DNA from 3 places in the Streptomyces sp. NPDC051172 genome. Region 2 is predicted to be linked to each of the others. Evidence: riboswitches for the same ligand, from Rfam matches in the RefSeq annotation. Region 2 holds a riboswitch; each other region holds the start of a gene.

Region 1 (10,056 bases), on a different contig from region 2:
ATGACCGAGTACGCGTACTCGAGGAAGGAGCCCTGCATCTCGTCGACGACGTCGATGTCGAGGATGCGCTCCTCGAACGAGTCGTCGGGCGGCGGGGTCTTCGTGCTGCGGCGGGCCATCGCTGCCGGCTCCTCTTTTCTGGCTGCTCGCGCTGAAGCGTGAACGGGTTCTGACGCGACCATTGTGGACCGCGGCACTGACAACGCGGACGAGGACCTGGCGTCGAAGTAGGTTCCCGGCGTGGCGGAAGGCTACGCGATCCGCTGTGGGCGTATGTCGTGCGGGAACTTCGCCGACGATCTGCACGCTTGCATACAGTGGCAGGACCGGCAGGAAAACCGCGGTTCGAACCACCGCATCCGCGAGGCGAAGGGACGTACATGCCCATGGGTCACACGGCCACAGACCAGGCAGGCACCGGGGGCCTGACAGCGACCGAGCACCGTCTGGCCAACGGCCTGCGCGTGGTGCTCTCAGAGGATCACCTGACCCCGGTCGCGGCGGTGTGCCTCTGGTACGACGTCGGCTCGCGCCACGAAGTCAAGGGACGTACCGGCCTGGCTCACCTTTTCGAGCACCTGATGTTCCAGGGCTCCGGGCAGGTCAAGGGCAACGGGCACTTCGAGCTGGTGCAGGGCGCCGGCGGCTCGCTGAACGGCACCACCAGCTTCGAGCGCACCAACTACTTCGAGACCATGCCCGCCCACCAGTTGGAGCTCGCCCTCTGGCTGGAGGCCGACCGGATGGGCTCCCTGCTCGCCGCCCTCGACGACGAGTCCATGGAGAACCAGCGGGACGTCGTCAAGAACGAGCGCAGGCAGCGCTACGACAATGTGCCGTACGGCACGGCCTTCGAGAGGCTGACCGCCCTCGCCTACCCGGAGGGCCACCCCTACCACCACACGCCGATCGGCTCGATGGCCGACCTGGACGCGGCGACCCTGGAGGACGCGCGCGCGTTCTTCCGCACGTACTACGCGCCCAACAACGCCGTCCTCTCGGTCGTCGGTGACATCGACCCGGAGCAGACGCTCGCCTGGATCGAGAAGTACTTCGGGTCCATCGCCTCGCACGACGGGAAGCCGGAGCCCCGCGACGGCTCGCTGCCGGAGATCATCGGTGAGCAGCTGCGCGAGGTCATCGAGGAGGAGGTCCCGGCGCGCGCTCTGATGGCGGCCTACCGGCTGCCGCAGGACGGCACGCGCGAGGCGGACGCCGCCGACCTGGCGCTCACCGTCCTCGGCGGCGGCGAGTCCTCCCGCCTCTACAACCGGCTGGTGCGCCGCGACCGTACGGCCGTCGCGGCCGGATTCGGCCTGCTGCGGCTGGCCGGAGCACCCTCCCTGGGCTGGCTGGACGTGAAGACCTCCGGTGACGTCGAGGTGCCGGTCATCGAGGCCGCCATCGACGAGGAGCTCGCCCGGTTCGCCGCCGATGGCCCCATGGCCGAGGAAATGGAGCGTGCCCAGGCCCAGTTGGAGCGCGAGTGGCTGGACCGGCTCGGCACGGTCGCGGGCCGCGCCGACGAACTGTGCCGGTTCGCCGTCCTGTTCGGCGACCCTCAGCTCGCGCTGACCGCCGTGCAGCGCGTCCTGGAGGTGACGGCCAAGGAGGTCCAGGAGGTCGCCAAGGCCCGCCTGCGCCCCGACAACCGCGCGGTGCTCGTCTACGAGCCGCTCTCGCCCGAGTCCGCGGAGCACGCCCAGGACGAGGACTTCCCCGAAGACCCCGAGTCCGAAGCCACGGTGGAAGCCACCGACCAGAACGAGGAGGCGGCCAAGTGACCGAGCTCGCCACGATGCAGTTCCACCCGCAGCCCCGGGCGGGCGAGGCCAAGCCGTGGGCGTTCCCGTCCCCCGAGCGCGGCGCGCTCGACAACGGCCTGACCGTCCTGCGCTGCCACCGCCCCGGCCAGCAGGTCGTCGCCGTCGAGGTGCTCCTGGACGCACCCCTGGAGGCCGAGCCGGCCGGTTTCGAAGGCGTCGCCACGATCATGGCCCGAGCCTTCTCGGAGGGCACCGACAAGCACTCCGCCGAGGAGTTCGCCGCCGAACTGGAGCGCGCCGGCGCGACCCTGGACGCGCACGCCGACCACCCGGGCGTACGTCTGAGCCTCGAGGTCCCGGCCTCCCGTCTCGCCAAGGCGCTCGGGCTGCTCGCCGACGCCCTCAGGGCGCCCGCGTTCGCAGACAGCGAGGTCGAGCGGCTGGTCCGCAACCGCCTGGACGAGATCCCGCACGAGCTGGCCAACCCCTCGCGCCGTGCCGCCAAGGAGCTCTCCAAGGAGCTGTTCCCGGCGACCTCGCGCATGTCGCGCCCGCGCCAGGGCACCGAGGAGACGGTCGAGAAGATCGACGCGGCGGCCGTACGCGCCTTCTACGACCGCCATGTCCGGCCCGCCACGGCCACCGCCGTCGTCGTCGGCGACCTCACCGGCATCGACCTGGACGCGCTGCTCGGCGACACCCTGGGCGCCTGGACCGGCTCCAGGGCCGAACCCCGCCCCGTGCCGCCGGTGACCGCCGACGACACCGGGCGCGTGATCATCGTCGACCGTCCGGGCGCCGTCCAGACGCAGCTGCTCATCGGCCGCGTCGGCGCCGACCGGCACGACCGCGTGTGGCCCGCCCAGGTGCTCGGCACGTACTGCCTCGGCGGCACCCTCACCTCGCGCCTGGACCGCGTCCTGCGCGAGGAGAAGGGCTACACCTACGGTGTGCGCGCGTTCGGCCAGGTCCTCAGGTCCGCCCCGGACGGCTCCGGTGCCGCGATGCTCGCCATCAGCGGCTCCGTCGACACCCCGAACACCGGCCCGGCGCTGCAGGATCTGTGGACGGTGCTGCGCACGCTCGCCGAGGGCGGCCTCACCGACGCCGAGCGCGATGTCGCCGTCCAGAACCTCGTCGGTGTGGCGCCGCTGAAGTACGAGACCGCGGCGGCCGTCGCGAGCACGCTGGCCGACCAGGTCGAGCAGCACCTGCCCGACGACTACCAGGCGACGCTGTACCAGCAGCTCGCCGCGACCGGCACCGTGGAGGCCACCGCGGCGGCCGTGAGCGCCTTCCCGGTGGACCGTCTGGTGACGGTTCTCGTCGGTGACGCGGCCCAGATCAAGGAGCCCGTCGAGGCGCTCGGTATCGGTGAAGTCACGGTGGTGTCGGCCGAGTAGCGGCACGCGCGCGTGGGGTGGCCCTGGTGACGGATGCGTTACCAGGGCCCTCTTATGTCCGAATTGGCGGAGAATCGAAGGAGAGTTGCCTGTCTGCCCTGTGTGATGCGCTACAAACAGCGTGATCCGTTTGGGGATTGAAAGCGGCCCCGCTTAGCGTCTTCCGGGCTGTCCGTCAGGCACCGCGCCGCATCCGCGGCACCGGACAGCCATCGCCGAGTCCCCGTACGGCGCGAGCCAGGGGAGCCGGGGACCCATCGCAGTCCCCTGGGGTGAATCGGACGCCCGCGCGTGCAGCGAGGGGGTCCGTAGGAGACCTTCCTGCTCCGAACCCGTCAGCTAACCCGGTAGGCGAGAGGGAAGGAAAGGACCAGCCACCACATGGCGTTCACGCGCGCCACCGGGAAGCGTCGTCGCCCCGCACGGACGCACCGCACCACCACCCGCGCCGCCGGGGTCGCGGCCCTCGCCGCCACCGGCGTCATCGGTACCCTCGCGGCCCCCGCGCTCGCCGCCGACACCTCCGTCGAGCAGACCGGCCTCACCCCCGTCATCACCATCGGCGACACGATCGCCAACAGGATCGAGGCCCAGGCCGACGCCCAGAAGCAGGCCGCCGAGGAGGCCGCGCTCAAGAAGGCGGCCCAGGAGGCGGCACGCGAGAAGGCCGCTGCCCAGGCCAAGCAGGAGCGCGAGGCCAAGGAGCGCGCCGCCCGCGAGGCCGAGCGCAAGCGCCTCAACACGTTCGTGGCGCCGATCTCGAACTCGTACGTCTCCACCGGCTACCGGGCCAGCAGCTCGCTGTGGTCCTCCGGCAGCCACACCGGCATCGACTTCCACGCCGCGAGCGGCACGCCCGTGCACGCGGTCGGCGCCGGCACCGTCGTCCAGACCGGCTGGGGCGGCGCCTACGGCAACCAGATCGTGATCAAGATGAACGACGGCACGTACACCCAGTACGGCCATCTGTCGTCCATCGGCATCTCCGTGGGCCAGACGGTCACCCCGGGCCAGCAGATAGGCCTCTCCGGCGCGACCGGCAACACCACCGGACCGCACCTGCACTTCGAGGCCCGTACGACCCCCGAGTACGGCTCGGACATCGACCCCGTCGCCTACCTGCGCTCGCACGGCGTGAACGTCTGACGGCGCATCGCAAGATCTCCTTCCGGCCCCGGCTCCCGAGCCGGGGCTTTCGGTGTTTCTGCCGCCCCGCTGTCCAAAAAATATCCATGGATTCCGGCCCGCCGTCGGAAATTCCGGCTCCGTGCAATAGAGTCACCGATACACGTCAATCATCGACGTTTCACGGGGATTAAGTCGGAGGTCGGTCATGCGTATTCCGGCGCACTCGGTGTGCACGGCGATCCGGGACGACATCGTCGCCGGTGTCTACGAGCGTGGCAGCCGGCTCACCGAGGAACTCCTCGCGCGCCGCTACGGCGTCTCGCGCGTCCCCGTGCGCGAGGCGCTGCGCACGCTGGAGGCCGAGGGCTTCGTGGTGACCCGGCGGCACGCGGGCGCGTGCGTCGCGGAACCGACCGAGCAGGAGGCCGCCGACCTGCTGGAGATGCGCATGCTCCTGGAACCGCTCGGCGCCTCCCGGGCCGCCCAGCGGCGCACCGACGCCCATCTCAAGGTACTGCGCGGCCTGGTCAGGCTGGGTCAGGAGCGGGCCAGGAGGGGCAACAGCGAGGATCTGCGCTCCCTGGGAGGCTGGTTCCACGAGACGCTGGCCCAGGCCTCCGGCAGCCCCGCGCTGACCTCGATGCTGACCCAGCTGCGCCACAAGATCGCCTGGATGTACGCCGTGGAGGCACCGGTCGACCCCGGGCAGTCCTGGGCGGAGCACGGGGCGATCGTCGACGCCGTGGCCCGCGGCGACAGCGAGCGCGCGCGGGCGGTCACGACGCTGCACACCGAGCGCTCGACCGCGGCGCACCGGCTGCGCTTCGGCGGAGAGGGCCGCGCGAACGGTGTGAGGAACTCGCAACATGCCGTAAACATGTCGGGCCTGCGGCATTAACACGGGCGCCGTATACAAAGAAGCAACAATTCGCGGGGCATTATTTCTGCTGCCCGCGACCGGTAATTCCGCCGCCCCTGTGCGGGAAAAGCAAAGGGCCCGCCCGGCAATTCGGACGAGCCCTTCTGTGGTGCCGTGATCAGACGGTCTCGGGAAGCTCCTCGAGTCCCTCGGACACCAGCTTCGCCAGTCGGTCGAGGGCGACGTCCGCACCCTCGGCCTCGGAGGCGAGGACGATCTCCTCGCCGCCCTGGGCGCCCAGGCCGAGAACGGCCAGCATGGAGGCCGCGTTGACGGGGTTGCCGTCGGCCTTGGCGATCGTCACCGGGATACCTGCGGCCGTGGTGGCCCGGACGAAGATGGAAGCGGGGCGGGCGTGGAGGCCCTCGGCCCAGCCGACGTTGACGCGGCGCTCAGCCATGTGATGCTGCCCTTCAGTGTCTCAGGGTTGTCTAGACCAGTTTCCCACACGTGAAACGTCTCCGGAGCAGTCCTGTGTCCCGTCCGGGGTGGGCAGTCGGACCGCGGCCTCGGCCCGACTTCCGTCCTTGTTCTCTTCTCAACGGACTGCCGTGTTCTCCACAGACTGCCTCGCGCCGTTGTCGGACGCGAGCCGTACTCTGGGGCCCATGCAGACCTCGTCGGACCGGCACGAGTACCCCGCCCACTGGGAGGCCGACGTGGTGCTGCGCGACGGCGGCACCGCGCGCATCCGCCCCATCACCGTTGATGACGCCGAGCGCCTGGTCAGCTTCTACGAGCAGGTTTCGGACGAGTCGAAGTACTACCGCTTCTTCGCGCCCTACCCTCGTCTGTCCGCCAAGGACGTCCACCGCTTCACGCACCACGACTTTGTGGACCGGGTGGGACTCGCGGCCACGGTCGGCGGCGAGTTCATCGCCACCGTACGCTATGACCGCATCGGCACCGACGGCCTGCCCGCGTCAGCCCCGGCCGACGAGGCCGAGGTCGCCTTCCTCGTGCAGGACGCCCACCAGGGGCGCGGCGTCGCCTCCGCCCTCCTCGAACACATCGGCGCGGTCGCCCGGGAGCGTGGCATCCGCCGCTTCGCCGCCGAGGTGCTGCCCGCCAACAACAAGATGATCAAGGTGTTCACGGACGCCGGGTACACCCAGAAGCGCAGCTTCGAGGACGGCGTCGTACGCCTGGAGTTCGACCTCGAACCCACCGACCGTTCCCTCGCCGTCCAGCGCGCGCGTGAGCAGCGCGCCGAGGCGCGGTCCGTACGACGGCTGCTCGTGCCCGGCTCCGTCGCCGTCGTCGGCGCCGGCCGCACAGCCGGAGGCGTGGGCCGCAGCATCCTCGACAACATCCGCGACGCCGGCTTCACCGGGGCGCTGTACGCCGTGAACAAGGCGCTCCCCGAAGACGTCAAGGAGCTCGACGGCGTCCCCGCCCACCGCTCCGTCCGGGACATCGACGGTCCCGTCGACCTCGCGGTCGTCGCCGTGCCTGCCGAGCACGTCCCCGAGGCGGTCACCGAGTGCGGAGAGCACGGCGTGCAGGGACTCGTCGTCGTCTCCGCCGGGTACGCCGAGAGCGGGCCCGAGGGGCGCGAGCGCCAGCGCGAACTCGTACGGCACGCGCGCACGTACGGCATGCGGATCATCGGGCCGAACGCCTTCGGGATCATCAACACGTCCTCCGAGGTACGGCTGAACGCCTCACTCGCCCCGGAGATGCCCCGCCCCGGCCGGATCGGCCTGTTCGCCCAGTCCGGCGCCATCGGCATCGCGCTGCTGTCCCGGCTGCAGCGACGCGGCGGCGGTGTCACCGGAGTCACGGGCGTGTCCACCTTCGTGTCGTCCGGCAACCGCGCGGACGTGTCCGGCAACGACGTGATCCAGTACTGGTACGACGATCCCGACACCGATGTCGTCCTCATGTACCTGGAGTCCATCGGCAACCCGCGCAAGTTCACCCGCCTCGCCCGTCGCACGGCCGCCGCGAAGCCCCTGGTCGTGGTCCAGGGCGCCGGATCCGCCCCGCAGGGACATGCCGTACGGGCCACACGGCTGCCGCATGCGACGGTGTCCGCGCTGCTCAGACAGGCCGGCCTGATCCGCGTGGACACGATCACCGAGCTGGTCGACGCGGGCCTGCTGCTCGCACGGCAGCCCCTGCCGGCGGGCCCACGGGTGGCGATCCTCGGGAACTCCGAGTCCCTGGGGCTGCTCACGTACGACGCCTGCCTCTCCGAGGGGCTCAGGCCCCTCAGACCGCTGGACCTGACCACCGGGGCCTCGGCGGAGGACTTCCACCAGGCGCTGCTGCGGGCTCTAGGGGACGACTCGTGCGATGCGGTGGTGGTGACCGCGATCCCGGCGATCGGCGAGGGGTCGCCGGGGGATGCCGAGCTGGCGGAGGCGCTGCGATCGGCCGCCGAGTCCGTTCCGGGCAAGCCCGTACTCGTGGTGCACGTGGAGCTCGGCGGCCTCGCCGAGGCCCTGTCGGCCGCGACCAGCACCGCACCGCAGCCGGACACCAGGGCGACCGGCACCCGCCGGCTGCGCCCCTCACAGCAACTGCCCCCTCCGGCCCGCGCACAGGAGCCCGCGGCCCCCGCCACCTGCTCCCGCCTCATCCCCGCCTACCCTGCTGCCGAGCGCGCCGTCCGTGCCCTCGGCGAAGCCGTGAAGTACGCGCAATGGCGCCGCGACAGCGCCGACCCGGGCAAGGTGCCCGAGTACGAGGACATCGACGAGAAGGGAGCCGCCCGGCTCATCGGCCGGATGCTCGCGCGCGGGCAGGGGCTCACACTCGGCACCGAGGACACCTGCGAGCTGCTCGGGCAGTACGGCATCCCCGTGCGCAGGGCAGTGCCCGCGTTCACCCCGGACGACGCCGCCCGGGCCGCCGACACCCTCGGCTACCCCGTCGCCCTCAAGGCCACCGCCCCGCACCTTCGCCACCGCGCCGACCTGGGCGGCGTACGCCTGGATCTCGCTGACGAGGAGCAACTGCGGCGGGCGTACGCCGAGTTGACCGAGCTGTTCGGGAAGCCGGAGGAGCTCAGGCCGGTGGTGCAGGGGATGGCACCACGCGGCGTGGACACGGTGATACGGGCCGTCATCGACCCGGCAGCCGGGGCCGTCCTGTCCTTCGGGCTCGCCGGAGCGGCCTCCCAGCTGCTCGGCGACATGGCGCACCGGCTGGTCCCGGTCACCGACCGGGAGGCGACCTCGCTGGTCCGGTCGATCCGGACGGCGCCTCTCCTGTTCGGCTGGCGCGGCTCGACCCCGGTCGACACCCCTGCACTGGAAGAGCTGCTGCTGAGGGTGTCCAGGCTGGTCGACGACCACCCGGAGGTCGTCGCGGTGACCCTGGAGCCGGTCGTCGTCGCACCCCGTGGTCTGACCGTCCTGGGCGCCTCCGTCCGCCTCGCACCGCCACCGGCCCGCGACGACCTGGGCCCGCGCACCCTTCCCGTCTACTGAGACGTGCGCCGAGACAGTGCTGACCGGTGCCTCGCAGTCAGTGCACCCCCGTAGGATGGACGTCATGGCCAAGACCAGTACGACGACCCAGGGGCTGCGCGCGGCGATCGAGCGCAGCGGCTACTACCCGGCCCTCGTGGCCGAGGCGGTGGAGGCCGCCGTGGGCGGCGAGCCCATCCAGTCGTTCCTGGTCCACCAGGAGACCACGTTCGACGCGAACGAGGTGCGGCGGCACGTCACGGTGCTCGTCCTCACCGGCAACCGTTTCATCGTCAGCCACACCGACGAGCAGGCCGCGGACACCACCTCCCCGACCCCGTACGCCACGACCTCGACGGAGTCCGTGAAGCTCGGCCGGATCTCCTCGGTCGTGGTCAGCCGAGTGGTCGCCAACCCGGAGCAGTACCAGCCGGGCACCCTGCCCCGCGAGGTCGTCCTCACCATCGGCTGGGGCGCCGTCTCGCGCATCGACCTCGAGCCGGCGGCCTGCGGCGACCCCAACTGCGAGGCAGACCACGGGTACACGGGCAACTCGACGGCGGACGACCTCAGCCTGCGCGTCAGCGAGGCCGGTGACGGACCGGAGACCGTCCGTCAGGCGCTCGCCTTCGCCCAGTCCCTCTCCGAGGCCACCGCGGACACCACCCACTGATGTCGCAGTCCGCTCCCTGGGACACCCACCCGGAACCCCTCGCCGTCGACTCCGCGCCGCCGCCCGAGTACGGCAGCGGCTCCCTCGCCGACCTGCTGCCCACACTGGCCGCCGGGATGGCCGTACCGGACATGGCCGCCGCGATCACGGAGCTGACCCCCGCCGACCGGAACTGCGTGTTCCTGATCGACGGGCTCGGCTGGGAGCAGCTGAAGGCGCACCCGGACGAGGCGCCCTTCATGACCTCGCTCCTCGGCACCTCGCGCGGCGGCACCGGCCGCCCCCTGACCGCCGGCTACCCGGCGACCACCGCGACCTCCCTCGCCTCCGTCGGCACCGGTCTGCCGCCCGGCGCGCACGGCCTGCCCGGCTACACCGTGCGCAACCCGGAGACCGGCGAGCTGATGAACCAGCTGCGCTGGCGGCCGTGGACCCCGCCGCGCGCCTGGCAGCCGTATCCCACCGTCTTCCAGCTGGCCGAACAGGCCGGGGTGCACGCGGCGCAGGTGACGTCGCCGACCTTCGAGAACACCCCGCTGACCAAGGTCGCCCTCAGCGGCGGGACGTTCCACGGCCGGCTGTCCGGCGAGGACCGCATGGACCTCGCGGCAGCCCAACTGGCCGCCGGTGACCGCTCCTTGGTCTATACGTACTACGCCGAACTGGACGGCGCCGGCCACCGCTACGGCGTCGAGTCGGACACCTGGCGCGGCCAGCTCATGCATGTCGACCGCCTCGTCCAGCGCCTCGC
Region 2 (10,056 bases):
GGCGGTGTGCGTTACGTTCGGATCGTGAACGCAACCAGCTCCGGACAGGCCCCCGGCCGCATCGTCCTGCTCACCACCAGCCACCGCGTCGCGCCCGGCCTGCTGTCCTGGCCCGCCTGGCAGGCCCTGCACGCCGCCGACCGCGTGCTGTGCTCGGACGGCACCCACCCGCAGCTGCCGTATCTGCGGGAGGCGGGCATACGGGTGGACGAGGCCGCCCCCGCCGCCGAGGAGCTGGTCGACACCTGCGCGGGCGGCCGTACGGTCGTGGTGGTCGCGACCGGCGAGGGCGAGCCGGCCCTCACCGACGGCCTGGCCCGCCTCGCCGGCTCCGGACGGATACAGATGCCGGAACTGGAGCTGCTCCCCGCCTCCTACGACCTCCCGGGCGCCCGCCTCCTGGACCTCGTCCAGGTCATGGACCGCATCCGCGCCGAGTGCCCGTGGTCGTCCCGGCAGACCCACAAGGGCCTGGCGAAGTACGGCATCGAGGAGGCGTACGAACTCGTCGAAGCGATCGAGGAGGGCGACCGCGACGAACTGCGCGAGGAACTGGGCGACGTCCTGCTCCAGGTGGTCTTCCACGCGCGGATAGCCGAGGAGGACCCGGACGCCCCCTTCTCCGTCGACGACGTGGCCGCCGGCATCGTCACCAAGCTCATCCACCGCCACCCGCACGTCTTCGGTGACGAGACCGCCGCCACGCCCGAGGAGGTCAAGGAGCACTGGCTGCGCACCAAGGCGGTCGAGAAGCAGCGCACCTCGGTGACGGAGGGCGTCCCGCTGGGCCAGCCGGGCCTGGCCCTCGCGGCGAAGCTGGCGTCGCGGGTGCGGACGGCCGGCCTTGAGGTTCCGCTGCCCCGAGCCGAGGGCGTCGGTTACGAGTTGCTCGGGCTGGCGGTGCGCGCCGAGGCGGAGGGCGTGGACCCGGAGGCCGCGCTGCGGGCGGCAGCCCGGGCCTACCGGGACGCGATCAAGGAGACGGAGGGCCGGATCCGCTCAGACGGCGGTGAAGCGCACGGGCAGGTCTCGTAGCCCGCGCATGATGAGCCCGCCCCGCCAGCGCAGCTCGGCGGGATCGGCGGCGAGCTCCAGATCGGGCAGCCGGCGCAGCAGCGTCTCCAGGGCGGTGCGGCCTTCGAGACGGGCCAGGGGGGCGCCGAGACAGTAGTGGATGCCGTGGCCGTATCCGAGGTGCTGGTTGTCCCGGCGGGAGAGATCGAGCGTGTCGGGCTGAGAGAAGCGTGCCGGGTCGCGGTCGGCCGCCGCCAGGACGACCAGGACGGGGTCGCCGGTGGCGATGCGCTGCCCGCCGATGGTCAGCGGCTCGGTGGCGAAGCGCCAGGTGGCCAGTTCCACCGGGCCGTCGTAGCGGAGCAGCTCCTCTATACCGGTGTCGAGCAGTGCGCCCTCACCGCGTCCGATCGACTCCTGGAGCCGCTGCCGCTGCCCGGGATTGCGCAAGAGCGCATAGGTCCCGTTGCCGATCAGGTTGATGGTGGTCTCGAAGCCGGCGAAGAGAAGCACGAAGCACATCGCGGCGGCCTCGTTCTCCGTGAGGTGCTCGCCGTGGTCGGAGGCGCGGATGAGGCCCGAGATCAGGTCCTCGCCGAGGTCACCCCGCTTGCGGTGGATGAGTTCGGCGAGATAGCCGCGGATCTTCTTCACGGAGCGGGCGACACCGCCGCGCGGCCCGCCGCCGTGGCGGATCATCATCCCCGCCCAGTCGCGGAAGTCGTCCTGGTCCTCGCGCGGCACGCCGAGCAGATCGCAGATCGCGTAGATGGGGAGGGGGAAGGCGAAGTCGTGGATCAGATCGGCCTCGCCGTGCGGCGCGAACCGGTCGATGAGGTCGTCCGTCAACTCCTGCACCCGCGGCGCGAATTCGGCCACCCGGCGCGGGGTGAACGCCTTGGAGACGAGGCGGCGCAGCCGGGTGTGGTCCGGCGGGTCGATATTGAGCAGATGCGTCATGAGATTGGCGCTGCGCTCACCCGGAATACCGGTCCTGCTCTTGCCCTGCGCGTCCTCGGCGTGATGCTCGGGGTTCTTCGAGAGCCGCCCGTCCGCGAGCGCCTGACGTGCGTCGGCGTAGCGGGTCACCAGCCATGCCTCGACCCCGCTGGGAAGTTTCGTCCAGTGGACGGGGGAGTGCTCGCGCAGCCAGGCGTAGGCCGGATACGGGTCGCCGGCGAATTCCCAGGTGAAGAGTTCGGGAGTGGTGTTCGGGACGTTCACGGGACGACCGTATCGGGAGCCCGCAGGTGGATGCGCCGCCGCAGCGAACGGGCCGAAGACGATGAGCGTTCAAGTCTGTGATCTTCACGTGATCTACGCGGCATTAACTTGTGACAAGTGATCGGCAGCCGCTACCTTCACGGACCAGCGCGGCGGTATCGAACGCCTGTCGGTGTCATGCGCCGCGCGGTTATCGCTGTCTCGTGAAAGGCCTCCGCATGCTCTCCGGGAACGGTCGACACCGTCGCCCCCGTCAGGCTCCGGCTCTCCTCGTCGCCGCCGGAGTGACCGGCTCCGCCATCGCGATCCCGCTCTTCGCCGCGGGCGGCGCCAGCGCCGCCGACGGCACCACGTGGGACAAGGTCGCCCAGTGCGAGACCGGCGGCTCCTGGAGCGAGAACAGCGGCAACGGGTTCTACGGCGGGCTCAAGTTGACCCAGGAGAACTGGGAGAAGTACGGCGGCCTCGACTACGCCCCCCGGGCCGACCTCGCCAGCCGCAACCAGCAGATAGCCGTCGCCGAGAAGCTCCTGGACGACCAGGGGGTCGGCGCCTTCCATACCTGCGGACTGACCTCCGGGCTCACCAAGGACTCGGGTTCGGCCGCCGTCGACACCGGTGTGCTGGTCGGCGGTTCCGGTTCGTCCGATTCATCCGGGGCATCCGACTCGACCGGTCTGTCCAACTCCTCGGGCGGCGCCTCCGATGGGTCCTCTTCGTCGGATTCGTCCTCCGGCTCGCCCTCCAGTGCCTCGCCTTCGTCCTCTGTGAGCGCGACGGACAACTCCACCGAATCCGGCACATCTGCCTCGCCGTCCACCTCTCCGTCCAAGAAAGCCGCGGGCAACTCACAGGGCTCCGACCGCTCGTCGACAGACAGGACGAAGGGGGATGACTTGGACAATCCCGAGCCTCCGGCGTCCACTTGGACCCTCGTCGACACCGGTACGACCGGCACCGGCCGCCACCGTGGCGCCAGCGCCGACGAGGCGGCAGACAAGACCGTCGGCAAGACCGTCGACAAGACCAAGGCCGACGGCGGCACGGGTGGCGCGTACACCGTCCACGCCGGCGACACCCTCGCCTCCATCGCCGACTCCCTTGGCCTGGACGGCGGGTGGCGAGCGCTCTACGCCGAGAACAAGAAGGCCATCGGCACCGACCCGAACCACATCTTCGCCGGTCAGACCCTGAAACTCGGTGCCGAATAGGGCGAAAAGCAAAGGGAGTTCACGTCATACTTCGCCACTGAATGTCCGGTTTGGTGAAAGTGTGGGATGAGTCTCAGAAGCCCTGATCGTCTTTGAAATTCGACGGATCGCGTGTCTACCGTCGTCACCGCTCGTCAACACGAGCCCCGGCTGCCGCAACGCCGAATCCTGCCAGCGGCCGTACGGGAACAGTCGTCGCGTAATGCGCCGTAGGCAGGAGCGGGGGACCCAAGGTAGGTGCCTGCCCGGGCAGTTGACGGGCGGCTAGGGGTGTAGCCGTGTCTCGTGAGAGCGAGAGCACGACCGGGCAACTCAACCGGCCCGAACCCGACAGCTCACCTCGCAGGCGTCGGTGAGGGGATCGAACCATGCTGTTTTCCGGTAAGGGCAAGCACCGTCGTCCGTCCAAGGCCACCCGGGCCGCCGCGCTGGCCGGCGTCACCGGTGTCGCCATCGCCGCTCCGCTGATGGCGGCCGGCAACGCCTCCGCCGCCACCGCCTCCGAGTGGGACACGGTCGCCCAGTGCGAGTCCGGCGGCAACTGGGCCATCAACACCGGGAACGGCTACTACGGCGGCCTGCAGTTCTCCGCCTCCACCTGGGCCGCGTACGGCGGCACCGCCTACGCCCCGCAGGCCAACCAGGCCTCCAAGGCGCAGCAGATAGCCGTGGCCGAGAAGGTCCTCGCCGCGCAGGGCAAGGGCGCCTGGCCGGTCTGCGGCACGGGCCTGTCCGGTGCCGCCTACAACGGCAGCGCCCCCGCCACGAACACCACCCGCTCCACGGACTCGCAGGCCGCCTCCCGCTCCGCCGAGCGCCCGGCCGCGAAGACCGAGAGCACGAAGACCCAGAAGAGCACGAAGACCGTCACCACCCCGACCGGCAAGAAGGTCAAGAAGGGCGACGGCGAGTACAAGGTCGTCAAGGGCGACACCCTCAGCTCGATCGCCGAGAAGCACGGCGTCAAGGGCGGCTGGCAGAAGCTGTTCAAGCTGAACAAGGACATCGTCCAGGACGCCAACCTGATCTACCCCGGCCAGCAGCTGCACCTGAAGTGACACAGGGCTGACGGTCACCCCCCGCCCCCAGGGGGCTCCCCGCTCCGGTGCGTGTTCCCCCGTACGCACCGGAGCGGGGTTCTTTTTGCTCCCCCTCTTTGTTCCGTTCGGAAACAATTTACTCTCGGTTCTGCCCAAGAGGTGGTCGGCAACGTGGCCGATCGGCCTCAGGCGGTTAGGCTCATCCCGCAGAGCCACCGCGCTACTGCCGTAGCCGTGTCACATCCAAGAAGGAGATGCTCGTGCCGTCCATCGACGTCGTCGTAGCCCGGGAAATCCTGGACTCCCGAGGCAACCCCACGGTCGAGGTCGAGGTCGGCCTCGACGACGGCAGCACGGGTCGTGCCGCCGTCCCGTCCGGCGCCTCCACGGGCGCCTTCGAGGCCATCGAGCTCCGCGACGGTGACCCCAACCGCTACCAGGGCAAGGGTGTCGAGAAGGCCGTCCTCGCCGTCATCGAGCAGATCGGCCCGGAGCTGGTCGGCTACGACGCCACCGAGCAGCGCCTGATCGACCAGGCCATGTTCGACCTGGACGCCACCGACAACAAGGGCTCCCTCGGCGCCAACGCCATCCTCGGTGTCTCCCTCGCCGTCGCCCACGCCGCCTCCGAGGCCAGCGACCTGCCGCTCTTCCGCTACCTGGGCGGCCCGAACGCGCACCTGCTGCCGGTGCCGATGATGAACATCCTGAACGGCGGCTCGCACGCCGACTCCAACGTGGACATCCAGGAGTTCATGATCGCCCCCATCGGCGCGGAGTCCTTCTCCGAGGCCCTGCGCTGGGGCGCCGAGGTCTACCACACCCTCAAGAAGGTGCTGAAGACCAAGGGCCTGTCCACCGGCCTCGGCGACGAGGGCGGCTTCGCCCCGAACCTGGAGTCCAACCGCGCCGCGCTCGACCTCATCATCGAGGCCATCAAGCAGGCCGGCTACGTCCCCGGCCAGCAGATCGCGCTCGCGCTCGACGTCGCCGCGTCCGAGTTCTACAAGGACGGCAAGTACGAGTTCGAGGGCAAGTCCCGCTCGGCCGCCGAGATGACCGAGTACTACGAGGAGCTCGTGGCGGCCTACCCGCTCGTCTCCATCGAGGACCCGCTGTTCGAGGACGACTGGGCCGGCTGGAAGGTCATCACCGACAAGCTGGGCGACAAGGTCCAGATCGTCGGCGACGACCTGTTCGTCACCAACCCGGAGCGCCTGGCCCGCGGCATCGAGGAGGGCACCGCCAACGCCCTGCTCGTCAAGGTGAACCAGATCGGCTCGCTCACCGAGACCCTGGACGCCGTCGAGATGGCCCAGCGCAACGGCTTCAAGTGCATGATGTCCCACCGCTCCGGCGAGACCGAGGACGTCACCATCGCCGACCTCGCCGTCGCGGTGAACTGCGGCCAGATCAAGACCGGCGCCCCGGCCCGCTCGGACCGCGTCGCCAAGTACAACCAGCTGCTGCGCATCGAGGAGATCCTCGACGACGCCGCGGAGTACGCGGGCCGCTCGGCCTTCCCCCGGTTTCGCTCTGCGAACTATTAAACACAGCAAGGGCTGACCCAACCTGGGCTAAGCCTTAGCCAGTCGTACGTACGTCCCCGTACCGGTCCCGTACCGTGTGCGGGGACGTACGCACGTGTGACGGGAGGCGGGGACATGGCCGTGAAGGACCGGGACCGGTTCTCCACCGCGACCAGGATCAGGCTGCTCGGCGAGCAGACGGCGGCCCGGGTCTACCGCTCCCAGACCAAGCGGCAGGCTCGCCGGTCGCGGCTGACCGGCCGGGCGGCGCTGCTCGCCCTGGTGCTGTGCTCGATGGTGGTGGCGCTGGCGTACCCCATAAGGCAGTACGTCTCCCAGCGCTCCCAGATCGCCGATCTCCAGCGGCAGCGGGAGCAGGCCAGGGCGCGGGTCGAGCAGCTGCGCGACCTGAAGGCGCGCTGGCAGGACGACGAGTACGCCGAGCAGCAGATCCGGCTGCGGCTGCACTATGTGCTGCCCGGGGAGACGAGTTACGTCGTGATCGACCCGAACGTGGCCAAGCAGTCGCGCTTCGAGCAGGGCGCGGGCCACCGCCCCTGGTACACGAACGTCTGGGACGGGGTCGACAAGTCCGACGCCTCCGCCCAGTGAACCGACAGAGGAATTCAGTACAGGCATGGATACGCCCCCGCCGCCCACCCCGCGCACCGAGCCCACCGACGCCGATGTCGAGGCCTTCAAGCAGCAGCTCGGGAGGCCGCCGCGCGGGTTGCGCGCCATCGCGCACCGCTGCCCCTGCGGCCAGCCGGACGTCGTGGAGACGGCCCCCCGCCTGCCGGACGGCACGCCCTTCCCGACGACGTACTACCTGACGTGCCCCCGTGCCGCCTCGGCGATCGGCACGCTGGAGGCGAACGGCGTCATGAAGGAGATGACGGAGCGGCTCCAGACGGACCCGGAGCTGGCTGCCGCCTACCGTGCCGCGCACGAGGACTACATCGCGCGCCGTGACGCCATCGAGGTCCTGGAGGGCTTCCCGAGCGCGGGCGGCATGCCCGACCGGGTGAAGTGCCTGCACGTACTGGTGGGCCACTCGCTGGCCGCGGGCCCCGGCGTCAACCCGCTGGGCGACGAGGCGATCGCGATGCTGCCGGAGTGGTGGCTCAAGGGGCCGTGCGTGCAGCCGCTCGCGGCCCCCGACCCGGCGGACGAGATCCCCGGCGAGGAGGGCGAGGTCACCGACCCCACCGAGGTCCGCAGCGGCTTCTTCGCGTACGCCCCTCTCGTTCCCGCCGGCTTCAGCCGGGTCGCCGCCGTCGACTGCGGCACGAACTCCATCCGCCTGCTCGTCGCGGACGTCAGCCCGGCCACCGGTGAACTGCTGGAACTCGACCGGCGCATGACGATCGTGCGGCTCGGACAGGACGTGGACCGGACCGGGCGGCTGGCCCCCGAGGCGCTGGAGCGGACGTTCGCGGCCTGCCGGGAGTATGCGGAGGTGATCCGTGAACTGGGCGCCGACAAGGTGCGGTTCGTGGCCACGTCGGCCTCCCGGGACGCCTCCAACCGGGACGAGTTCGTACGGGGCGTCGTGGACATCCTGGGTGTCGAGCCCGAGGTCATCTCCGGCGAGCAGGAGGCCGAGTTCTCCTTCACCGGGGCGACCAAGGAACTGAAGGGGCGTGACGACCTCGACCGTCCCCATCTGGTGGTCGACATCGGCGGCGGCTCGACCGAGTTCGTCGTCGGCGACGACCAGGTGCGCGCGGCGCGCTCCGTCGACGTCGGGTGCGTGCGGATGACCGAGCGGCACCTCGTCCGGGGCGGCGCCGTCTCCGACCCGCCCACCGAGGAGCAGATCGCGGCCATGCGGGCCGACATCGAGCGGGCCCTCGACCTCGCCGAGGAGACGGTCCCGCTGCGCGAGGCGCGCACGCTGGTCGGGCTCGCGGGGTCGGTGACGACCGTGTCGGCGATCGCTCAGGAGCTGCCCGATTACGACTCGGAGCGCATCCACCACTCCCGGATCTCCCGCGACACGGTCCGCGAGATCACCGAGTGGCTGCTGCACTCCACCCACGCCGAGCGCGCGGCCGTTCCCTCCATGCACCCGGGGCGCGTCGACGTGATCGGCGCGGGGGCCCTCGTACTGCTGTCGATCATGGAGCGGATCGGCGCCGAGGAGGTCGTGGTCAGCGAGCACGACATCCTCGACGGGATCGCCTTCAAGGTGGCGGAAGGCGTCTGACGATCCGGCTGCCGCGGCCTACTTGAACCAGTACCTGACGCCGTGGTGGTGCGAACAGGTGCCCTGCGAGTGGCGCGAGTAGGACAGGGTGGCGTCCTTGCACTTCGCCGTCTCGTACTTGTCCCTCGGCCGCTGGTGGTGCGTCCAGCCGCACACGCCGGTGGTGTGACTGACGCAGTGGTGGGCCGTGTTGGTGGCAGGCAGCGTGGCCGCGGAAGCGGTCGGTGCGCTGATGAGGACGCCGGCGAGGGCGATGGTGATCGCCGAGGCAGCAAGACGTGCGCGCATAGGAGTTCCTCCCCCTTGTGGTGCTTGGCAGCGGGAGCTTATAGCGGCGTGAAGGACTTGTGGCCTTTGTTTGGAGAAGTCATAGAGACGGCTTCTCGCTCCCGCCCGGCGGGCCGTGGCGTGGGTCTCGATTGTTACTGATGGGTAGCTCTCGGACGAGCAGGTCGGATAGCGTATGAGCGTGCCCGGGGGGCCTTTCGGGGCCCCTTGGCGACACGCCGCCAGGAAAGTTCGTGAAGTTCTTCACAAGGAATTCCGCCCTGTGGAAGCACGAAAAGGGCCCGGTTGGGCCTTCCGGGGGCCCGGCAGGCCCTTGAACGTGTTCAGAAGGGGTATGGGAAGCTTCCCTGGAGGACCCTCATGAGAGGGCGTCACGGAGGGCTCATGGCACCTGCGATGACGCGGAGAGGCAGCTCACGCGGCATTGACAACGGGACGTACCGCCCCGCGGAGACCTCGCCGCGACCTGCCCCGCGACAGTGAGTCGCGGAGGATAACACACCCCCTGCAAGAGCTTGTGAAGGGGCGCACGAGCGACCCCCCTGGGGCAGGTGGATACTCGATGGCATGAGCACCACGGAGCGTCCCAGGATCCTCGTAGTAGGCGGTGGGTACGTAGGCCTGTACGCAGCTCGGCGCATCCTCAAGAAGATGCGCTACGGAGAGGCGACCGTCACGGTTGTCGACCCCCGGTCGTACATGACCTACCAGCCCTTCCTTCCCGAAGCCGCCGCCGGCAACATCTCCCCGCGCCACGTCGTCGTCCCGCTGCGACGCGTGCTGCCGAAGGCGGAGGTCCTCACCGGCCGGGCCACCACCATCGACCAGGACCGCAAGGTCGCCACGATCGCCCCGCTGGTCGGCGAGGCGTACGAGTTGCCCTTCGACTACCTGGTGATCGCGCTCGGCGCGGTCTCCCGCACCTTCCCGATCCCCGGCCTCGCCGAGCAGGGCATCGGCATGAAGGGCATCGAGGAGGCCATCGGCCTGCGCAACCACGTGCTGGAGCAGCTGGACAAGGCCGACTCCACCACCGACGAGGAGATCCGCCGCAAGGCGCTCACCTTCGTCTTCGTCGGCGGTGGCTTCGCCGGCGCCGAGACCATCGGTGAGGTCGAGGACCTGGCCCGCGACGCGGCCAAGTACTACAAGAACGTGTCCCGCGAGGACATGCGCTTCATCCTCGTCGACGCCGCCGACAAGATCCTCCCCGAGGTCGGCCCCAAGCTGGGCGCCTACGGCAAGGAGCACCTGGAGAGCCGCGGTGTGGAGATCTACCTCTCCACCTCTATGGACTCCTGCGTCGACGGCCACGTGGTGCTGAAGAACGGCCTCGAGGTCGACTCCAGCACCATCGTCTGGACCGCCGGCGTCAAGCCGAACCCGGTCCTGTCCCGCTACGGCCTGCCGCTCGGCCCCCGCGGTCACGTCGACTGCGCGCCGACCCTCCAGGTCCAGGGCACCGACTACATCTGGGCCGCCGGCGACAACGCCCAGGTCCCGGACCTCGTCGGCCGCAAGGCGGGCAACGAGAACGCCTG
Region 3 (10,056 bases), on a different contig from region 2:
GCACGAGTGCGATGCGAGCATGGAGCGCGACGGTGTCGTGGCCAAGGCTCCGGCAGGGCGGGGTGAACGGTCTTGGTGGTTCGGCCAGTTGGTGGAGGCGACACCGCTCGGGAGCTGGTCCACGCGGCTGGGCGGGCGTACGCCAGGGCAGATCGTGGCGCTGCCGGTGACGGACGACTGGCAGAGCGAACTGCACGCGGCCTGGTGCCGGGCCGCCGTGCGGCAGCGGGACCCCGAGTGGGCCCGGGCGCTCCTCGGAACCCCGTCCGCCCCGGAGGCCGGCGGTCCGGGCGCGGTGTCGCTGGCCGAGCGCGCCAAGCTGCTCGGCACGCTGAGCGCCGCCGAACGGGCCGACTGGGTGGCCGGTTTCATCGCGGCCCATGGCCTGTCCGAGGCGTTTCAGCTGCTCGGGGTGTGCGCGGTGCCCTGGTCTGCGCCGCTCGGGCGGGCGGTGGTGGACGCGCTCAACATCGCGCGGGACGCGGGAAGTTACCCATGGAGCTTCAGCGGAGTGATGGGCCTGGCCGAACGCTGCCTCGACCCCTCCGAGGCGAGCCGCCTCGACGGCCTGCTGGCGATACCCGACGAGACGGAGGACGCATCACCGGGGGCGGGCGGCTACTGGGCGGAGGCGTTCCAGCGCCTGGTCACGACCCTGCGGTTGCGGGCAGCGATGACAGAAGAGCTGGAATCGGCGTAGGACTGCCCTGCGGCGGCAGACGCTCCTCGGAGCCGGTCGGTACCCATCAGCCCGTCCAGCATTTGCGGACTAGGCCGTTCAGGCCGACACGGGGGTCTGGGGGCAGAGCCCCCAGGCCCGGTCACCCAGGCCCACCCGCACAAGACAACCGCCCCACCGCGGGAGGCCTACGCTCCGGCAGGCTGACGGACATTCGCCCGCACCCAGTCCACGATCGACTGCGTCGTGGCCCCGGGGGTGAAGATCTCCGCGACGCCCTGCTCCTTCAGCGGAGCGATGTCCGCCTCGGGGATGATCCCGCCCCCGAAGACCAGGATGTCCTCAGCGTCCCGCTCCTTGAGCAGCTTGATCACCGCGGCGAAGAGCGTGTTGTGGGCACCGGACAGGATCGACAGCCCGATCGCGTCGGCGTCCTCCTGGATCGCGGTGTCGACGATCTGCTCGGGGGTCTGGTGAAGGCCCGTGTAGATGACCTCCATACCGGCGTCGCGCAACGCACGCGCGATCACCTTGGCCCCGCGATCGTGGCCGTCGAGCCCCGGCTTGGCCACCACCACGCGGATCGGACCGGCTGCCACACCCATCACTGCCTCCATGAAGCGACTGCATCCATCCCTACCGACAAGTACTGGGTACCCGAACCGGCCGGGAAAGTGAACGAACGTTATCGCCAGCATCCCGCAACCCGCAGTTTCGCGGTGAAGACAGAGGGGGAAATCACACGATGGGACACGTTCACCGCGCACCGTTCCGGCGGGAACACGCGCAAAGGGAGCCGCAAAGAGGTCGCCGCACCACCGCGCCGCAGGCCGCGCGCCGTGGCGATGCGGGGTGTCGGCTATGCCGTGAAGGGCCGCCGACCGCCTTCCTCGCGGCCTCCCACGAGGGCACACGGGGGACAGAGGCGTCCTCCTGCGTGCCGACAGGAGGTCGGCCATGAAGGTCACGAGGGCAACGCTGCCCTTTCTCCCGCTCTGCCAGCGACTGCTCCCGAGCAGACTGGCGGGACTCTCCCTGGCCCTGCTGAAGGCGACCGCCCTGGAACTCGCGATCCTCGCAGGACACCTCCTCCTCTATCCCTCCGGCGTCACACAGGAACGCCGAGGGTCGTCGATCCCGCTCCCGTCGGCGGACGGCGCCGCTCAGCTGCCGTCCGAGGCCAAACCCCCGGTCGTCCTCCTGCACGGCTTCATCGACAACCGCTCGGTCTTCGTGCTGCTGCGCCGCAGCCTCGTCCAGCACGGCAGGCAGCAGATCGAGTCGCTCAACTACTCGCCGCTGACCTGCGACATCCGCACCGCGGCCGAACTTCTGAGCCGGCACATAGAAGAAATCTGCGAGCGCACGGGCAGCAGGCAGGTCGACATCGTCGGACACAGCCTCGGCGGACTGATAGCGCGGTACTACGTGCAGCGCCTGGGCGGTGACATCCGCGTCCGCACGCTGGTGACGCTCGGCACCCCGCACTCCGGCACCCGGGTGGTGCCGCTGGCGAACGCGCACCCGATCGTCCGCCAGATGCGCCCCGGCTCGGAGCTGCTCGAGGAGCTGACCCGGCCCGCGCCGGGCTGCCGTACGCACTTCGTGAGTTTCTGGAGCGACCTCGATCACCTGATGGACCCCCTGGAGACCGCCTGTATCGACCACCCCGACCTGATGGTGCAGAACGTGAGGGTGAGCGGGATCGGACATCTCGCCCTGCCCGTGCACCCGGCCGTCGCGACCGGGATACGGCAGGCTCTCGACACCGAGCGGACAGGAGCAGAAGCCGCCGCGCACGCCGACGGCCTGACAGTTGCCTGACCACGTCCTTTTACAGCCGCGTCCGGTACGACCACATCCCGCACAGCCTGCCTACGGCCCTGGGACGGCGCCCGGACAGCGCCCGCACGGCTATGCGACAGCCATTTGGCCTCGAACATCCTTCGAACACAGGCCAAAGCCGTGCCCGTCGTCCCCCGAAACACGGCCGAATGCCCGTTTCCTGCGCGCACGAAACCTGTTGAAGATTGTCGAGCCCGCGTACCGCCGGGTACAGTCACCGCACTGCTCTGGCAGCCCCTGTTGTCGAGGCGAAAGAGAAGTTGGTGAACGACCGTCACCCGTCGGGGACCATGACCCCGGCTCCGGCTTCCGACGCCGCCTCGGCGCACTACGCGTCGTACGGCACGCAGGAAGCCCAGTACGGCGACTTCACCACGTACGGCGACTACGACTCCAACGGTTTTGCGACCGGCAGCCACGCCACCGCGACTTTCGCCGCAGACCCCCTGTTCGGCAGCCTCCCGGGCGAGAGCACGGGTTCGTACGACTCCGGACACTGGGCCACCGGCGGCCAGCAGACCCTGAACTACGACGCGTACGCGGCACAGCACCATGCCGCCTACGACACGGGCGTGTACGACACGACCGCCTGGACCGCCGGCTACCAGCCGCTTGCCGCCATCCCGCCGCAGGCCACCGGGCACGACGTCTCAGGTCAGTGGGATGCGAACGCCTGGCTGCAGCCCGACCATTCGGGCGGCCACGCCGACCAGACCCAGCAGTGGGAATGGGGCACCCAGGCCTTCGACACCGGCGCATACGACGCCACGCAGTGGAACTCGGAGGGCCCCGAGGCCGGTGACACCGCCGCGCCCGCCGGACCCGTCGACGACTACGAGCAGCAGGCCGAGCAGGGTCCGTACGACGAATCCGCTCCGGACGGCGGCCAGTCGAACGCCACCGGGGAGCTGCCCTCGGCGGCCCCGCTCCTCGACGAGCAGGAAGAGGCCACGTCGGCACCGGCGGCGCGCGCGGGCTCCCGCAGCGGGGCCCGTTCCCGCCGTCGCGCGCCCGCCAAGCGGTCCGCGCTGCTGACCATCGCCGTGCCCTCGGCGTGTGTGATGGGCGTGGCCGGTATCGCCGCCGCCTCCGTGGGCACGTTCACCGGCGACCAGGGCACCTCGACGACCGCGTCGGACGCACATGCGGTGAAACCATCCACCGCCAACAACAAGCTGGACACCCAGCTCCGGAGCCTCTCCGCCGGCGCCGACGACTTCGCCGACCGGGCGAGCCGTACCCAGGAGCGCATCGACCTCAAGACGCAGCAGGAGGCCGAGAAGAAGAAGGCGGCAGCGGAGGCGGCCCGCAAGGAGCGGCTGCGCCCGAAGTACGTCCTTCCGGTGACGCAGAAGGGGCTCAGCGCCTACTTCGGCCAGGCCGGCATCAACTGGATGTCCGTGCACACCGGCATCGACTTCCCGGTCTCGTACGGCACTACGGTGATGGCAGCGACCGACGGCACCGTCCGCACGCAATGGAACAGTGCGTACGGAAACATGATGATAGTGACCGCGAAGGACGGCACGGAGACGTGGTACTGCCACCTCTCCAGCTATCGCGTCGCCTCCGGTACGACGGTCAAGGCCGGCGACCCGATCGCGTACTCCGGGAACTCCGGCAACTCGACCGGCCCGCACCTGCACTTCGAGGTCCGCCCGGGCGGGGGCTCGGCGATCGACCCGCTGCCGTGGCTGCGGAGTCACGGGCTGGACCCGACGTAGGAGAGCTGGGGGCTGCGCCCCAGACCCCTCATCCGGCCTGAACGGCCTCGTCCTCAAACTCCCCCACTACGGGCTGTAGGTCACCGGCAGTTACAGCTTCTCGACCGGTGCGTACCGCAGCAGCAGGCGCTTCGGCTTGGTGTCGCCGAAGTCGATCGTCGCCTCGGCGTTGCCGCCCGTGCCCTTCACGGCCACGACCGTGCCGAGCCCGAACTGGTCGTGTGTGACGCGGTCGCCCACGGCCAGCGAGACCACCGGCTTCTCGGAGGCGCGGCTCGTGGCGAAGCCGGACGCGCCCGACGCCGACGAGCGCGATCGGGAGGACGACAAGGAGGCGGCCAGGCCCGACGCCGGGCCGGAGGAGACCGGGGCGGCGGCGCCCGTCCGCTTCCAGTCGACGTGCTGTGCCGGGATCTCCTCCAGGAACCGGGAGGGCGGGTTGTACGACGGCTGCCCCCACGCGCTGCGCAGCGACGACCGGGTCAGATACAGCCGCTCACGCGCGCGCGTGATGCCGACGTACGCGAGCCGCCGCTCCTCCTCCAGTTCCTTGGTCTGGCCGAGGGCGCGCATGTGCGGGAAGACGCCGTCCTCCATGCCCGTCAGGAAGACCACCGGGAACTCGAGGCCCTTGGCGGTGTGCAGGGTCATCAGGGTGATGACTCCGGAGCCGTCCTCCTCCTCGTCGGGGATCTGGTCGGAGTCGGCGACCAGCGCGACGCGTTCCAGGAAGTCGGCGAGAGAGCCCGGCTCCTCGCCTTCACCGGACTCCTGCTCGAACTCCAGGGCCACGGCGGCGAGTTCCTGGAGGTTCTCGATGCGGGTCTCGTCCTGCGGGTCGGTGGAGGCCTGCAACTCGGCGAGGTAGCCGGTACGTTCGAGGATCGCCTCCAGTACGGTCGCCGGGCCCGCGCCGGACTCGACGATCGTCCGGAGGTCCTCCATCAGTGTGTTGAACCGCTTGACGGCGTTGGCCGAACGTGCGGCCATGCCGTACGCCTCGTCGACGCGGCGCAGCGCCTGCGGGAAGCTGATCTTCTCCCGCTGGGCGAGGGCGTCGATCATCGCCTCCGCGCGGTCGCCGATACCGCGCTTGGGGACGTTGAGGATGCGGCGCAGCGGCACCGAGTCCTCGGGGTTGGCCAGCACCCGCAGGTAGGCCAGGACGTCCCGGACCTCCTTGCGCTCGTAGAAGCGGACACCGCCGACGACCTTGTAGGGCAGGCCGACGCGGATGAAGACCTCTTCGAAGACACGGGACTGGGCGTTGGTGCGGTAGAAGACGGCGACGTCTCCGGCCTTCGCCTCGCCGGCGTCCGTGAGACGGTCTATCTCGTCGGCGACGAACTGCGCCTCGTCGTGCTCCGTGTCGGCCACGTAGCCGGTGATGCGGGCGCCCGCGCCCGCGTTGGTCCACAGGTTCTTGGGGCGGCGGGACTCGTTGCGCTCGATGACGGCGTTGGCCGCGGAGAGGATCGTCTGGGTGGAGCGGTAGTTCTGCTCCAGCAGGATCGTCGTCGCGTCCGGGTAGTCCTCCTCGAACTGGAGGATGTTGCGGATCGTCGCACCGCGGAAGGCGTAGATCGACTGGTCGGCGTCGCCCACGACGCACAGTTCGGCGGGCTGGAGGTCGTACTCGTTCGGCGGTACGTCAGCTTCGTCGGCGCGCGTGCCGGTGCCGACGAGTTCCCGTACGAGCGCGTACTGGGCGTGGTTGGTGTCCTGGTACTCGTCGACCAGGACGTGCCGGAAGCGGCGGCGGTAGTGCTCGGCGACGTCCGGGAAGGCGCGCAGCAGGTTGACCGTCGTCATGATCAGGTCGTCGAAGTCGAGGGCGTTCGCCTCGCGCAGCCGCGACTGGTACATGGCGTAGGCCTGGGCGAGGGTCTTCTCGAAACCGTCGGCGGCCTGGGCGGCGAAGTCCTCCTCGTCGATCAGCTCGTTCTTCAGGTTCGAGATCTTGGCGCTGAAGGACTTCGGCGGGTAGCGCTTGGGGTCGAGGTCCAGGTCGCGGCAGACGAGGGCCATCAGGCGCTTGCTGTCGGCTGCGTCGTAGATCGAGAAGGAGGAGGTGAAGCCGAGCTTCTTCGACTCCCTCCGCAGGATGCGCACGCACGCGCTGTGGAAGGTCATCACCCACATCGCGTTCGCCCGCGGGCCGACGAGCTGCTCGACGCGCTCCTTCATCTCGCCCGCGGCCTTGTTGGTGAAGGTGATCGCGAGGACCTGGCCGGGATGCACGTTCCGCTCGCCCAGGAGGTACGCGATGCGGTGGGTGAGCACGCGGGTCTTGCCGGAGCCGGCGCCGGCCACGATGAGCAGGGGGCCGCCGGAGTGGACGACGGCCGCGCGCTGGTTCTCGTTCAGCCCGTCCAGGAGTGCGGCCGGGTCGATCGCCGGGCGGGGGGCGCCGTTGCGGTAGTAGTCCTCCCGGTCCGGGGGCACGTCGAACTTCCCGCCGAACAGATCGTCCGGAACCGGCTCCGGTCCGTGATCGTCCTCGGGCGGCGGCGGAGGTTCCTCCTCGTGCCCGCGGGGGGCCTGGAGGTTCGCCAGGAAGCTGTCGTCAAAGAGGCTGCTCATCGCTCTCCGAGTCTAGGGTGCCCCACTGACAGCCCGCCGCCGCCCTGAGAACATCGCCGGAATCCGCGGGCTCCCCTGGGCCTCCACGGGCGCAGAATCCCTGGTGCTTCCAGACCTGAACGCCAGACGTCCTCTGCTCTCCAGAACCGTGCCATCACGGACCGTAATCGAACAAGTCGAGGCGTGGACCGAAGCGAGTGGACGCTGCCGCTCCGACAGAAATACCACCAGGACGGCACATATCATCCCGAATTGACGAGCGCATGCGACCTGCTGACCGAAGGTCACGAAAATGTATCGGGCATATCGAACATCAACCTTCACAGGGGCCACACGAGTTGGCTACCGTTCCGGCAGGCCGCACGACCCCCACCGGCGAACGTCGCCGGGCCGCGCGGCCTCCGCCGAGTCCGGTGCGCCGCCGCGCATCCGGAGCCGGGGACCCACACCGACCTTGGGGTGAATCGGTCCTCCTCCCTTTCGGGGCACGGACCGTAGGGCAACCCTTCCGAACCACCCGCCCGAACCCGACAGCTAACTCGGTAGGCGGAGCATGGAAGGAGTCGCCTCCCTTGGCGTCGCACCGCAAGTCGCGCCCCGCGGGTTCGCGCGTAGCAGGTATACGCACCCCCGCCCTCGCCACGGCCGCCCTCACCTCGGTGGCCCTGCTGTCCCAGTCCGCGAACGCCGCCCCCGCCGCGGACGGCAAGCCCAGCCTCGAAGAGGTCGAGAAGAAGGTCGACGACCTCTACCGCCAGGCGGAGTCGGCCACCGAGAAGTACAACGCGGCCAAAGAGAAGACCACGAAGCAGCGCAAGAACGTCGACACCCTCCTCGACGACGTCGCCAAGCGCATGCAGAAGCTCAACGAAGAGCGTGACCGGCTCGGTTCCTTCGCCGCGGCCCAGTACCGGACCGGAGCCGCCGCACCCGACACGGCGACCTTCCTGCTCGCGGACTCCCCGCAGGACTACTTCGACCAGACGCAGCTGATGGGACGGCTGACCTCTCGCCAGAAGAGCGCGGTCGACGAGTACTTCACCGAGCAGTCCGCGACGATGAAGAAGCGTCAGGAGGCATCCAAGAGCCTTGAGTCGCTCACCGCGACACAGAGCGACCTGCAGACCGCCAAGTCCACGGTGCAGAAGAAGCTCTCCGACGCGCGCGAGCTGCTGTCGAAGCTGACCGCCGACGAGAAGGCGCGGCTCGCGGCGATCCAGAAGCAGCAGGAGGAGGCGGCGGCCCGCAAGGCCGCTGAGCTGGCGAAACAGCAGGCGGCGGCGGAGAAGGCCAAGGAAGAGGCCGCGGCCCGGGACGGCGGCTCCGCCTCGGGCTCGGGATCCACCTCCACCAGCGACTCCTCCTACGCCACCAAGGCCGAGAAGGCGCTCGCCTTCGCCCGGGCACAGATCGGCAAACCGTACGTCTGGGGCGCCACCGGCCCCGGCTCCTACGACTGCTCCGGCCTCACCCAGGCCGCCTGGAAGGCCGCCGGCGTCTCCCTCCCGCGCACCACCTACGACCAGGTCAACGCCGGCACGACGGTCTCGCTGACCGACGCTCAGCCCGGCGACCTGATCTTCTTCTACGACGACATCAGCCACGTCGGCGTCTACATCGGCAACGGCATGATGATCCACGCCCCGAAGCCCGGCGCGTACGTCCGCGAGGAGTCGATCTACTACGGCGGCGAATCGATCATCCACAGCGTGGTGCGGCCTGCCTGAGGCAGGAGAGCAGGGCACGCGCGCGTGGGGACAGTTTGTGATGCACGCGCGCGTGGCCCGGCCTCAACCCGCGCCGCACTCCTTGGCATCGGCCCCATGTCCGGCCCGACCTTCCGCCACGCCTGGTGGGCGCAGCGTTCGCCGGCGGCCGGGGCCGCCGTGCCGGCGACCGGCAGTGTGTCGCTCGGACTGCATCCGACGGGGTACGAGGTGCTGTCGCGGATCGTCCTGGGCCTGGCCTGTGTCGCCTGGGCGGTGCTTGCGGCGGGCTTCGGTGCCCGGCTGGTGCGGGAACCGGTGAGGTGGCGGGCGGAGGCGGGGCGCCGGGGGCGCTGACCGCCGTCGCGGCGACCACCGTCCTCGGAACCCGGTTCTGCGCCCTCGGACGGCAGACCCCAGCCGAGGCCCTGCTCGCGCCGGCTGCCGTGCTGTGGCCGCTGCTGCTGGTGCAGGTCGCACGGCACTGGCGGCGTCACATGCCGGGCGCGGTGCTCGGCGCCACACTCGCCGGGGTCCAGGCGACGGCACGGCTCGCGCGCGCGGCGCCGGCGCTGTTCTGACTCGGGCTCGTCCTCTACGCCTGCGTGCTGGCCCTCTTCGATCTGCGACAGGTGACGCAAGGGCTGGGCGACCAGTGGGTGGCGGGCGGTGCGCTCGCCATCTCGGCGCTCGCCGGAGCGAGGCTCGTCGCGGCGGACAGCGCGCGCCTGTACCTGTGGGACGACGACGACCGCGGTGTCCTGCGCGCCGTCACCGTGTCGCTGCTCGTGCTGGACCTGGCCTGGTACGCCGTACTGCTCGTCGCCGAGGCGGTCCGGCCGCGGCGCGGCTACGACGTGCGGCGCTGGGCGACCGTTTTCCCGCTGGGGATGACGGCGACGGCCGTGCTGTCCGTCGCCGCCGTCCTCGACGCGCCATGGCTGAAGGGACCCGGTCAGGTGCTGCTGTGGATCGCGGTGGCTGCGTGGCCGGCCGTCGCCGCGGGCTCCGTCGCCGCGGCCCGCGCCGGCATCAGGTCCACAGCACCGCGATGAAGACGTTCGCCGTGGTGAACAGGCCCACCAGCCCGAAAAGGCTCTTGTCGATCTTCTCGTCGTCCCGCTTCACATAGACCAGGCCGAGGATCACGATCAGCAGGGCCAGCTTGATCCCGATCTTGATGCTGTTGACGTGATGGTCGTCCGCCTGGTTGAGGCCGACCAGGATCGCGCCGGTGACCAGCATCGTCAGCGCGCCGTGCAGCATCGCCGGGACGAAGCGGGCATCGCCGCGGCCCATTGCCTTCATCTGGGTGAAGAAGCCGCCGAGGAGCGCGGCGATGCCGATGATGTGCAGGCCGACGAAGAGATGGATGAGTACGTCCATGAGGCCCGAGCTTAAACAGGGGCGCACGGGACGCCGGACACCGCCCCGGCCTTCATCGGTGGATCCTGCATATATGCGGCCCATAGCACTCCGCCACCCGCACCTGTCCCGGAACCGCCACATCGGTCAGCGC

What was found. A riboswitch is a leader RNA that binds a small molecule or an ion and turns the genes downstream of it on or off. The one in region 2 is predicted to bind cyclic di-AMP.
Positions count from the first base shown of each region.
Region 1: it holds a riboswitch for cyclic di-AMP, as region 2 does, so the genes downstream of both, AB0N07_RS21780 (M23 family metallopeptidase) here and AB0N07_RS38490 (transglycosylase family protein) in region 2, are expected to answer to the same signal.
Region 3: it holds a riboswitch for cyclic di-AMP, as region 2 does, so the genes downstream of both, AB0N07_RS21920 (NlpC/P60 family protein) here and AB0N07_RS38490 (transglycosylase family protein) in region 2, are expected to answer to the same signal.

Region 1 covers NZ_JBFBBE010000034.1:53,225-63,280, reverse strand. Annotated here, with positions in the region: gene AB0N07_RS21795 (DNA topoisomerase IV subunit A) at 1-119, opposite strand, end outside; gene AB0N07_RS21790 (pitrilysin family protein) at 381-1,784, shown strand; gene AB0N07_RS21785 (pitrilysin family protein) at 1,781-3,169, shown strand; cyclic di-AMP (ydaO/yuaA leader) riboswitch at 3,373-3,538, shown strand; gene AB0N07_RS21780 (M23 family metallopeptidase) at 3,551-4,315, shown strand; gene AB0N07_RS21775 (GntR family transcriptional regulator) at 4,503-5,195, shown strand; gene AB0N07_RS21770 (HPr family phosphocarrier protein) at 5,335-5,616, opposite strand; gene AB0N07_RS21765 (GNAT family N-acetyltransferase) at 5,825-8,653, shown strand; gene AB0N07_RS21760 (DUF5998 family protein) at 8,709-9,305, shown strand; gene AB0N07_RS21755 (nucleotide pyrophosphatase/phosphodiesterase family protein) at 9,305-10,056, shown strand, end outside.
Region 2 covers NZ_JBFBBE010000099.1:11,458-21,513, reverse strand. Annotated here, with positions in the region: gene AB0N07_RS38505 (nucleoside triphosphate pyrophosphohydrolase) at 25-1,035, shown strand; gene AB0N07_RS38500 (cytochrome P450) at 1,000-2,238, opposite strand; gene AB0N07_RS38495 (transglycosylase family protein) at 2,457-3,449, shown strand; cyclic di-AMP (ydaO/yuaA leader) riboswitch at 3,645-3,813, shown strand; gene AB0N07_RS38490 (transglycosylase family protein) at 3,818-4,507, shown strand; gene eno (phosphopyruvate hydratase) at 4,744-6,039, shown strand; gene AB0N07_RS38480 (septum formation initiator family protein) at 6,154-6,630, shown strand; partial or broken gene AB0N07_RS38475 (DUF501 domain-containing protein) at 6,656-7,057, shown strand; gene AB0N07_RS38470 (Ppx/GppA phosphatase family protein) at 7,316-8,227, shown strand; gene AB0N07_RS38465 (DUF3761 domain-containing protein) at 8,246-8,515, opposite strand; gene AB0N07_RS38460 (NAD(P)/FAD-dependent oxidoreductase) at 9,083-10,056, shown strand, end outside.
Region 3 covers NZ_JBFBBE010000035.1:223-10,278, reverse strand. Annotated here, with positions in the region: gene AB0N07_RS21945 (DUF5691 domain-containing protein) at 1-700, shown strand, start outside; gene AB0N07_RS21940 (cobalamin B12-binding domain-containing protein) at 868-1,284, opposite strand; gene AB0N07_RS21935 (alpha/beta fold hydrolase) at 1,637-2,503, shown strand; gene AB0N07_RS21930 (M23 family metallopeptidase) at 2,788-4,248, shown strand; gene pcrA (DNA helicase PcrA) at 4,339-6,831, opposite strand; cyclic di-AMP (ydaO/yuaA leader) riboswitch at 7,224-7,395, shown strand; gene AB0N07_RS21920 (NlpC/P60 family protein) at 7,404-8,558, shown strand; partial or broken gene AB0N07_RS21915 (tellurite resistance/C4-dicarboxylate transporter family protein) at 8,655-9,592, shown strand; gene AB0N07_RS21910 (hypothetical protein) at 9,570-9,923, opposite strand.